DNA from 3 places in the Citrobacter sp. Cm046 genome. Region 1 is predicted to be linked to each of the others. Evidence: predicted binding sites of a transcription regulator. Region 1 holds the regulator's gene; each other region holds the start of a gene.
What was found. The regulator PurR, encoded in region 1, represses purine synthesis genes. The targets are predictions, from matches to a motif close to CANGCAAACGTTTGCNTG.
Positions count from the first base shown of each region.

Region 1 (3,278 bases):
AGCACATTACCCAGTGTAAATATCGCCATCAGAAAAATAAGCGCATTACGGCGCGCACGATGAGAAAGCAACAATGTCATCAACGGAGCACCCACCATCACGCCAACCGCATATGCGCTGATTAACATTCCGGCAGCAGGAATCGAGACATCCACACCCCGGGCAATGACGGGTAATAATCCCATAGGAGAAAATTCGGTCGTGCCAATACCGAACGCACCAATCGCCAGTGCCAGTAACGGATAATTTATTTTCATACTTCGACTCCATAACGTCGAGCCGTGGCACGACACGTAATAAGAGCCAAAAGCATGACATTGATCGCAAAAATAATAAAGTTAACAAATTTGCAAAAGACTTTTGCAAATTCGCAAATAATAGAACGGGAAAAACGTGCTGAAGGGATGAGGGAGATTGCTCTCCCTCGGAGTAAATCAATGCAGTGCTGCGGTCAAACCACTTGCTACAATCAGGCCCAGAACAATAATGGTGGTGACTAACGAAAATTTCAGATCGGTGCTCATCAAGTTTTCTCCTTTTTATTCCCACACAAAAAGTGATATTGCGCATTTTTGCATACTTGAACGCAAAAATCTCTCACGATTTATATTGATAAATGCTTTTAACTCTTCCCCTTTTCGTTAAGATCAGACAAAATTCCACGCTTACTTGATTAGCGTACCGGCCATTGACCCCTTCCTGACGTTCCGTGTCGTTTTCCCGGCGTGCCGCAACTCTGACGTTGCGTTAAGGGTGTGTAAAGGCAAACGTTTACCTGGAGTATTCTCAGGAGCTTAGGATATGGTCTGGAGTGAGATGTAATGGCAACAATTAAAGATGTAGCGAAGCGAGCAAACGTTTCCACTACAACCGTATCACATGTAATTAACAAGACGCGCTTTGTCGCGGAAGAAACGCGTAATGCAGTCTGGGCAGCCATTAAAGAGTTGCACTACTCTCCCAGCGCAGTTGCGCGCAGCCTGAAGGTGAATCACACCAAGTCGATCGGCTTGTTGGCGACCAGCAGCGAAGCCGCCTATTTCGCGGAAATTATCGAAGCCGTTGAGAAAAATTGTTTCCAGAAAGGCTACACGCTGATTCTGGGTAACGCATGGAATAGCCTCGAAAAGCAGCAGGCATATCTCTCAATGATGGCGCAAAAGCGCGTCGATGGCTTACTGGTAATGTGTTCTGAGTATCCGGAATCACTGCTTTCCATGCTCGAAGAGTATCGCCATATTCCGATGGTCGTCATGGACTGGGGCGAAGCGAAAGCCGACTTTACCGACACGGTCATTGATAACGCTTTCGAAGGCGGTTATATGGCGGGTCGATATCTGGTAGAACGCGGCCACCGCGAGATTGGCGTGATCCCAGGCCCTATGGAGCGCAACACCGGCGCCGGACGCCTGGCAGGATTTATGAAAGCGATGGAAGAAGCGCTGATTAAAGTACCTGAAAACTGGATCGTACAGGGCGATTTTGAACCAGAATCCGGATATCGCGCCATGCAGCAAATCCTCTCCCAGTCGCATCGTCCGACTGCCGTCTTCTGCGGTGGCGATATCATGGCGATGGGTGCTCTTTGCGCCGCTGACGAGATGGGTTTGCGTGTACCGCAGGATGTGTCGTTGATCGGTTATGACAACGTGCGCAACGCCCGCTTCTTCACGCCAGCGTTGACCACGATTCACCAGCCGAAAGATTCGTTAGGTGAGACTGCCTTCAATATGCTGTTAGACCGTATCGTAAACAAGCGCGAAGAGTCGCAATCTATTGAGGTCCACCCTCGACTGGTGGAGCGTCGCTCCGTTGCCGACGGCCCATTCCGCGATTACCGTCGTTAAACCTGTTATACGGGAGCCTGTTCCGGCTCCCGTAGCCACTCTTTATTCAGCGTTTCGCTATCTCCCAGGTAGTCCAGCAACCAGAGCAGTGCTGGCGACGTATCATTTTGCTGCCAGGTCAGACAACATGCGGCATCAGGAAAAGGGTTTTCCAGCTGCAAAGCAACCCACTTACCGCTATCGATCCACGGTTTAGCAAAATGTGTTGGCACCATGCCCACACATAGCCCAGCCGATAAACAGGTAGCAGAGGATTCCCAGTCCGGTACCACGACACGTTTTTGGTTATCCAGCAGCCATGTGATTCGTTTCGGTAGCGTGCGCGAAGTATCTTCACGAACCAACGACGGCCAGTTGCGCAACGTGTCATCGCTTAATGGCCCGGGAATCGAAGCCAACGGGTGATGGCTCGCCACCACGCAACTCCAGCTCAGCATTCCCATATCACGAAACGTGTAACGTCCCCCCACCGGAATCGCCTGCGTTGCACCGATCGCCAGTTCGACGCGACCATCCGATAGCGCATCCCAGACACCGTTAAACACTTCCTGAAAAACCAGCAGTTCCACATCATCGAAGTGACGATAGAAATCCACAATCATCTGCCGGGTGCGTTCCGGTCGCACAATATTATCGACTGCAATCGCGAGCTGCCCTCGCCAGCCGTTGGCGATTTGCTGACATTGCTGGCGAGTGATCTGCATTTTTTTGATAACAGACCGACCTTCTTTTAAAAACCACGCCCCTGCGGGTGTTAGTTCCACATCCCGATGACGTCGCTCGAAAAGCGGAACTGCAAGCCACTCCTCCAGTTGACGAACGGTGTAGCTTACCGCCGAAGGTACACGGTGCAACTCCTGCGCAGCCGAACTAAAGCTGCCGTTACGCGCAACCGCATCAACGACTTCAAGTGAATATTCCGACCACATAGTCTGCCTACAAAAATTTTGAAATCAGTAAACAAATATTAGCGTTTCACAGCGAGAATTTCACTCACTACACTCTGCGACACTGTTTTACTGCTTAAAAAGAGAAATGATGATGCAACCTGGAAAAGGGTTTTTAGTCTGGCTGGCCGGTCTTAGCGTGCTCGGCTTTCTGGCAACGGATATGTATTTGCCCGCCTTTGCTGCTATTCAGTCCGATCTGCAAACCCCTGCGTCTGCCGTCAGCGCCAGCCTTAGTTTGTTCTTAGCCGGTTTTGCCGTTGCGCAGCTTCTGTGGGGGCCACTCTCCGACCGCTATGGTCGTAAGCCAATTTTATTGCTGGGATTATCCATCTTCGCCCTGGGTAGTCTGGGGATGCTATGGGTTGAAAACGCCACCGGCTTGCTGGTGCTGCGCTTCGTCCAGGCCGTCGGCGTTTGTGCCGCATCAGTAATCTGGCAGGCGCTGGTTACCGATTACTATCCCTCGCAAAAAGTTAACCGT
Region 1 covers NZ_JAOWGP010000037.1:10,344-13,621, forward strand. The annotation lists gene OGX98_RS08790 (MFS transporter) at 1-257, opposite strand, end outside; gene cydH (cytochrome bd-I accessory subunit CydH) at 435-524, opposite strand; gene purR (HTH-type transcriptional repressor PurR) at 822-1,847, shown strand; gene punR (DNA-binding transcriptional activator PunR) at 1,853-2,776, opposite strand; gene punC (purine nucleoside transporter PunC) at 2,889-3,278, shown strand, end outside.

Region 2 (3,278 bases), on a different contig from region 1:
GGTGGCAAAAGTCAGCAATGATGCAAGCGAAACGTGCTCCTCAAGCGTAACTATTTAACCCGGCAACGCCTGTTTTTGCTGTTTGAGATCCTGCTCGATACCCTCACGAACATCCTGTGGGATCTTCAGTGCATCACCCAGCGCATTCAGATAACTGCGCTCCATAAAGTGGTCGATATCAATAGCTGCACAGCTCAGGAAGTAAATTTCCAGCGCCTCTTCTTCGTTGCGGATCCCTTGAGCGAGGCGTTGAGGATCAAGCGGTTGTTCAATGGCCCGCTCAATCAGAACACGCCCTTGCTCTTCCACTCCCGCGTCACGCAGCTGTTGTTCGATAGCGGCTCGCTCTTTAGCATCAATATGACCATCGCTTTTAGCCGCAAATACCAGCGCCAGGATCAGACGTTCAGTACGTTCATCCAGCGGTGTACTCTGCGTGCCAAACTGAGGTTCATCCTGGTGCGCTGCGCGGACTTTATCTTTGTATTTATTCCATAAAACGCTACCGGCGATCGCACCGCCACCAACCAACAGTGCGCTGGTACCGTATTTAGTGAGTAATTTGCGTGAGGATTTGTTGGCGACCAGTAATCCTGCCAGACCACCTAATGCACCGGGAACCAGCAGTTTGCTCAGTCCTTGTTCACCGGAAGATGAACCGGATGATCCTTTTTGCCCAAGAAGAGATTGAAGTTGATTCAGCCAGTTAGCCATTTTGCCCCTCAAGTACAGACGAATAATCATCAAAGCGTACCCGAGGGGATGTCAGGAAGTGTTCAGGTCATCAAAAGATGTGCAAATTCAGCTACTGACGTTGCAGGTACTCCGCCGTGCCAGCTTTACAATCAAGCTTAACCTGATATTGAATATCGCTGCTTTTCCCACGAACGGTAAGAGGTACCGTCCATTGTCCGTCTTTACCAACAATATCCTGCGGGTTCACCCAGGCAACAGGATCAAGTTGCCCGAGCCTTTTTTGATCGTCGGCCCAACGTACAATACGGTTTTGCAGGTAGTCGCGTTTCACACTTGCCGCGATACCGTCAGCTTTCAAACCTTCACAGTTTGGAAAATTGACTGATTTACTCTCCGTATTAGCCGCAAAAACTGACACGCTGGCAGATAACAGCAGCAGGCTCAACAACGCTCTTGTTTTATTCATTCTTTTCTCCTTTATCCCCTTCGTCTTTCAGTCGCTATTAATGCAACGTGAAATCAGTTGGGTACAGCACAATGATTCAGGGAAAAGCATGGTACAAAACCTCAGGAGCGCAAGTCGGATCAGGCAGCCTGTGTATCATCCTCAGCAGAAGCATCGTTATCGACCACCTGTGGGGATGGCAGTTTGCCGTTTTTCAGGATCGCGCTCAGCACATCTTTTTGCTCAGCCAACCACAGGGAAAGCGCTTCACGCTGCTCATCTTCCAGCGCGACCGGTGACTGCTCCAGCCACGTATCGAGCAGATCTGCTGTATCAAGCATTTTGTCATAGGCATCGGCTTCCTTTTTGCTGGTAAACGACATTTTTTCCTCACCTTCCCGAATGACTACGTATTTAACTTCAACCGCCATTTTTGCAGCCTCATAAATTACCTGTATTTATGTACAGTATATTCTTTTTCACCCTTGAAATCAACCTGGTAATAAAGACAGACGCAAACGTTTTCGTATATACTGCGCCCAGATAAAACAGGGGATTAATTTATGACGTTATTAGGCACAGCGCTGCGTCCGGCAGCAACGCGAGTGATGTTATTAGGATCAGGTGAACTGGGTAAAGAAGTCGCGATTGAATGCCAACGCCTGGGTGTAGAAGTCATTGCCGTGGATCGTTACCCTGACGCACCAGCTATGCACGTTGCCCATCGCTCATACGTAATCAATATGCTGGATGGTGACGCTTTGCGTCAGGTTGTCGCGCACGAAAAACCACACTATATCGTTCCTGAGATTGAAGCCATTGCCACGAGTACGCTGGTAGCGCTGGAGCAGGAAGGTCTGAACGTCGTGCCTTGCGCGCGCGCGACCCAACTGACCATGAATCGTGAAGGTATCCGTCGCCTCGCCGCGGAAGAACTGTCCTTACCGACCTCATCTTTCCGCTTTGCTGACAGCGAAACTCGCTTTCGCGAAGCCGTGGCCGAAATTGGATTCCCCTGCATCGTGAAGCCGGTGATGAGTTCCTCCGGAAAAGGACAAAGTTTTATCCGTTCAGCCGATCAGCTTGCCAGAGCCTGGGATTATGCCCAGCAGGGTGGCCGAGCGGGCGCAGGACGCGTTATCGTGGAAGGTGTGGTTAATTTCGACTTTGAAATCACCCTGTTGACCGTAAGCGCCGTCGATGGTGTGCACTTTTGTGCGCCGGTAGGCCATCGTCAAGAAGATGGCGACTATCGTGAATCCTGGCAGCCCCAGAAAATGAGCGAACTGGCGCTGGAACGTGCACAGGAAATCGCTCGCAAAGTGGTACTGGCGTTGGGCGGTTACGGATTGTTTGGCGTAGAGCTGTTTGTGTGCGGTGACGAGGTGATTTTCAGCGAGGTATCCCCTCGCCCACATGATACGGGTATGGTGACATTGATTTCACAGGATCTATCCGAGTTTGCCCTGCACGTTCGCGCATTCCTCGGGCTTCCGGTTGGCGCAATCCGCCAGTATGGGCCATCTGCATCAGCCGTTATCCTGCCACAACTTACCAGTCAGAATGTCACATTTGATAACATTGACAGTGCCGTTGGTGCAGGGTTGCAACTCCGTCTGTTCGGTAAACCTGAAATCGACGGAACCCGTCGCTTAGGCGTCGTACTGGCGACGGCAGACAACGTTGACGAGGCGGTTGAACGCGCGAAAAACGCCGCGGCGCAGGTGAATGTAGCAGGATAAAAAAAACGGGCCCGATGGCCCATTTTAAAGTATTCGCCGGCCGGGTCAGTGCAGCACTGCCCGGCACAACAGATCTTACTGCTTCGCGCCTTCTACGGCTTCGCGAGCCAGTTTAGTGATGCGATCGTAATCACCCGCTTCCAGCGCGTCTGCCGGAACCAGCCAGGATCCACCGATGCACAGTACGCTTTTCAGCGCCAGGTAGTCACGGTAATTCGCCGGAGAGATACCACCGGTCGGGCAGAAACGTACCTGGGAGAACGGACCTGCAATCGCCTGCAACGCTTTAGTACCGCCGTTAGCTTCTGCCGGGAAGAATTTAAACTCTTTCAAACCATAGTCCATACCCAGCATCAGTTCAGAAACGGTGCTGATACCTGGGATCAACGGAATAG
Region 2 covers NZ_JAOWGP010000044.1:81,324-84,601, reverse strand. The annotation lists gene OGX98_RS18320 (tellurite resistance TerB family protein) at 55-714, opposite strand; gene yebF (protein YebF) at 806-1,162, opposite strand; gene yebG (DNA damage-inducible protein YebG) at 1,282-1,572, opposite strand; gene purT (formate-dependent phosphoribosylglycinamide formyltransferase) at 1,705-2,883, shown strand; gene kdgA (bifunctional 4-hydroxy-2-oxoglutarate aldolase/2-dehydro-3-deoxy-phosphogluconate aldolase) at 2,959-3,278, opposite strand, start outside.
Region 2: purT (formate-dependent phosphoribosylglycinamide formyltransferase) is a predicted target of PurR. The motif match lies at 1,653-1,670, and genes of this name have one in related genera.

Region 3 (3,278 bases), on a different contig from region 1:
CAGCAGGCAACGTGATTTGCAGAGTCAGCAGCTGGTTGTTGACTTTCCCCAGTACCACGGAAGAGTAAGCAGTCTGGCCTTTCGCGGAGATGATGCTGTCTAACTGCTGAAGAGTGTGACCTTTCAGTTCAATCGACTTGTTAGTGACCACCTGTAACTGCGGGTCACGGCTGCGCTGCTGATCTTCCAGACGTTTTGCCAGAACAGCCAGGTCTTCGCTGGTATCGTCGCCGACAATCACAATCACTGCTTTTTGGCCGGTAGCATCAGAGTACACGTGCATGTTGTTGGCCTGAGTACCCAGCTTGCCGCTCTGATCGGTCATGTCTGCTGGCAGGGAAAAACTGAGTTTGCCATCCAGCAGGCTAACCGGTTGTCCGGTAGCGCTACTTTCTGCGGCAGCACCCTCTGCTGGCGCTTTTGAATCGCTATTATCACAGGCCGCAAGCCCCATAACCAGCAGGCCAATACCGACATATTTAACCAGATTGCGCATTGACTTCTTCCTTTCGATAAACGGCCATAACGGCTCATTCGTCCATCTTATCACAACTCGGAAAATGAACCTTTAACTCGTCTGCAATGCCGATATTTCGGATTTATCTGCCAGCCTTTTCAGTAACATATTCAACAGCACGCCGTACATCGGCAGGAAGAAAATAATACTGATCAGCACCTTGAAGCAGTAATCAACAAGCGCGATTTCCATCCAGTGCTCTGCCATAAAGGCATCCGGGCTACGCCAAAAGGCGATAAAGAAGAAGGCCAGCGTATCGCTGATATTGCCAAACAACGTTGAAGCCGTGGGTGCCAGCCACCAGCGACGGTTCTGACGCAGACGGTTGAAGACATGCACGTCCAGAATTTGTCCCAGTGCGTAGGCCATAAAGCTGGCGGCGGCGATACGGGCAACAAACAGGTTAAAGTGCAGCAGCGCGCCGAATCCCTGCCAGGATCCCATATAAAACAGTGCTGAAATAACATATGAGATCAGCAGCGCGGGGACCATCACTGCAAAGATGATGCGTCGTGCCAGCGGCGCGCCAAAAATACGTACGGTCAGGTCGGTTGCGAGGAAAATAAACGGAAAGCTAAAAGCACCCCATGTGGTATGAAAACCAAAGATGGAGATCGGAAGCTGCACCAGATAGTTGCTGGAGGTGATCACCAGCAGATGAAATAGCGATAGCCAGAACAACGCTTTTACGCGCTGAGTTTGTGTAAACGGAGTCATATTGTGACCTTTTTGTTGGATGGGGTGAGGGAACCCAATAAAAAACCGTCGCATGATACTGCTTTAAGAGCACATTGCAATGGTTGTTTTTCACGCAATCGTTAACCTGATTGGCTTACTGACCAACAGAGCGTAAAATAACGCCGTTTTTTATTGAACGAGATAATGATGAGCGATTTGTTTACCTCTCCCGACCATACCCTTGATGCACAGGGACTGCGCTGCCCGGAACCGGTAATGATGGTGCGTAAAACCGTACGCGGCATGCAGGCCGGAGAAACGCTGCTGATTGTCGCGGACGATCCGGCGACAACCCGCGATATTCCCGGCTTCTGCACGTTTATGGAGCATGAGTTGGTGGCAAAAGAGACCGACTCTCTGCCGTACCGTTATTTAGTGCGTAAGGGTCAGTAATCGCTGCCGGATGCCGACGCTAAAGCGTCCCATCCGGCCGACAAAACGCGTTATCCTTTACGTAACAGTCGCAACGCGTTGGCAGTCACAAGAACCGTCGCCCCCGTATCTGCCAGCACCGCCAGCCACAATCCGGTGATCCCGAGCAGTGTGGTAATCAGAAAAATTCCCTTCAGTCCCAGCGCAATCGCAATATTCTGACGAATATTGGCGTGAGTGGCGCGCGCCAGTTGAATCATTTGTACCAGACCACGCAAACGGTTATGGGTCAGGGCGGCGTCTGCGGTTTCCAGCGCGACGTCGGTCCCGCTTCCCATTGCAATGCCGATAGTGGCGGCTTTCATTGCCGGAGCGTCGTTAATTCCGTCACCGACCATTGCTAGAGGCGACTGCTGGTTCAGGCTGGTTACCACCCGAACTTTGTCTTCCGGCAGTAGCCCGGCTTTGAACTCCAGACCCAGTTCACTGGCAATCGCTGCTGCCGCTCGTGGATTATCGCCGGTGAGGATCACACCTTTCACACCTAACTGATGAAGCTCGCTGATGGCGGTACGGGCGTCGTCACGCAACGTATCCTGCAAGGCAATTACACCCAACACGGCATCGTTGCGCAGCACCAGCACTACCGTTTGTCCTGCGCTTTCCAGTTCACTTATCTGCCCGGTAAAGGCTTCGGCAGGTTGTTTACCTGCGGCGCAAATCAGCACGCGTTCGCCATTAACCTGCGCTTCAATGCCTGAACCAACCAGCGCACGCTGTGCTTTGGCCCCTGGGATGGTCAATTCACGGGTTTGTGCTTCGCGAACAATCGCCTGTGCCAGTGGATGCGTGGCGCCTTGTTCTACCGCCGCCGCTAGTGCCAGGAGTTCGGACTCGCTGATATTGCTCGCTGGATGAATGGCTGTTACGCGGGGTTTACCTACAGTCAGCGTTCCGGTTTTATCAAACGCCACCTGAGTGACTCTGCCCAGTTGTTCCAGCGCCGCACCGCCTTTAATGAGCGCCCCACGACGTGCCGCTGCTGCCAGCCCGGAGGTTATCGCTGCAGGCGTAGAGATAACCAATGCGCATGGACAACCAATCAACAACAGCGTCAGCCCTTTATAAATCCACTCCTGCCAGGATGCAGCAAACAGCAGCGGCGGCACGAGGGTGACCAGCAGGGCAACCGCCATAATAGCTGGGGTGTAAATCCGGCTGAAGCGGTCAATAAAACGCTCAATGGGCGCGCGACGCTCGTCGGCTTCTTCAATCAGTTTCAGAATGCGGTCAATGGCGCTGGCACCGGGTTCAGAGAGAACTTCAAGTGTGACCAGACGGTCGACGCTGGTTGCGCCCGCCGGGACTTTTTCGCCGGTTGCGCGTTCAACCGGGATAGATTCGCCGGTGAGTGCGCTTTCATCAAAACTGGCAAAATCGGAGACCAGTTTGCCATCGGCAGGTAAACGTCCACCCGCGGCAACTTCGATAATGTCGCCAGGCTGGAGAGTATTAATGGCGACCTCTTCACGCTTGCCATTATGCAGGCGTGTGGCGGTTTCTGGTTTCAGTGCCATCAGGGCGCTGACGCCTTTACGGGCGCGGCTGGCTGCCCATCCTTCCAGGCGTTCGCCAATTAAGAACAGCAGTA
Region 3 covers NZ_JAOWGP010000030.1:89,450-92,727, reverse strand. The annotation lists gene OGX98_RS02125 (DcrB family lipoprotein) at 1-496, opposite strand, end outside; gene OGX98_RS02120 (7-cyano-7-deazaguanine/7-aminomethyl-7-deazaguanine transporter) at 569-1,234, opposite strand; gene tusA (sulfurtransferase TusA) at 1,403-1,648, shown strand; gene zntA (Zn(II)/Cd(II)/Pb(II) translocating P-type ATPase ZntA) at 1,699-3,278, opposite strand, start outside.
Region 3: tusA (sulfurtransferase TusA) is a predicted target of PurR. The motif match lies at 1,326-1,343, and genes of this name have one in related genera.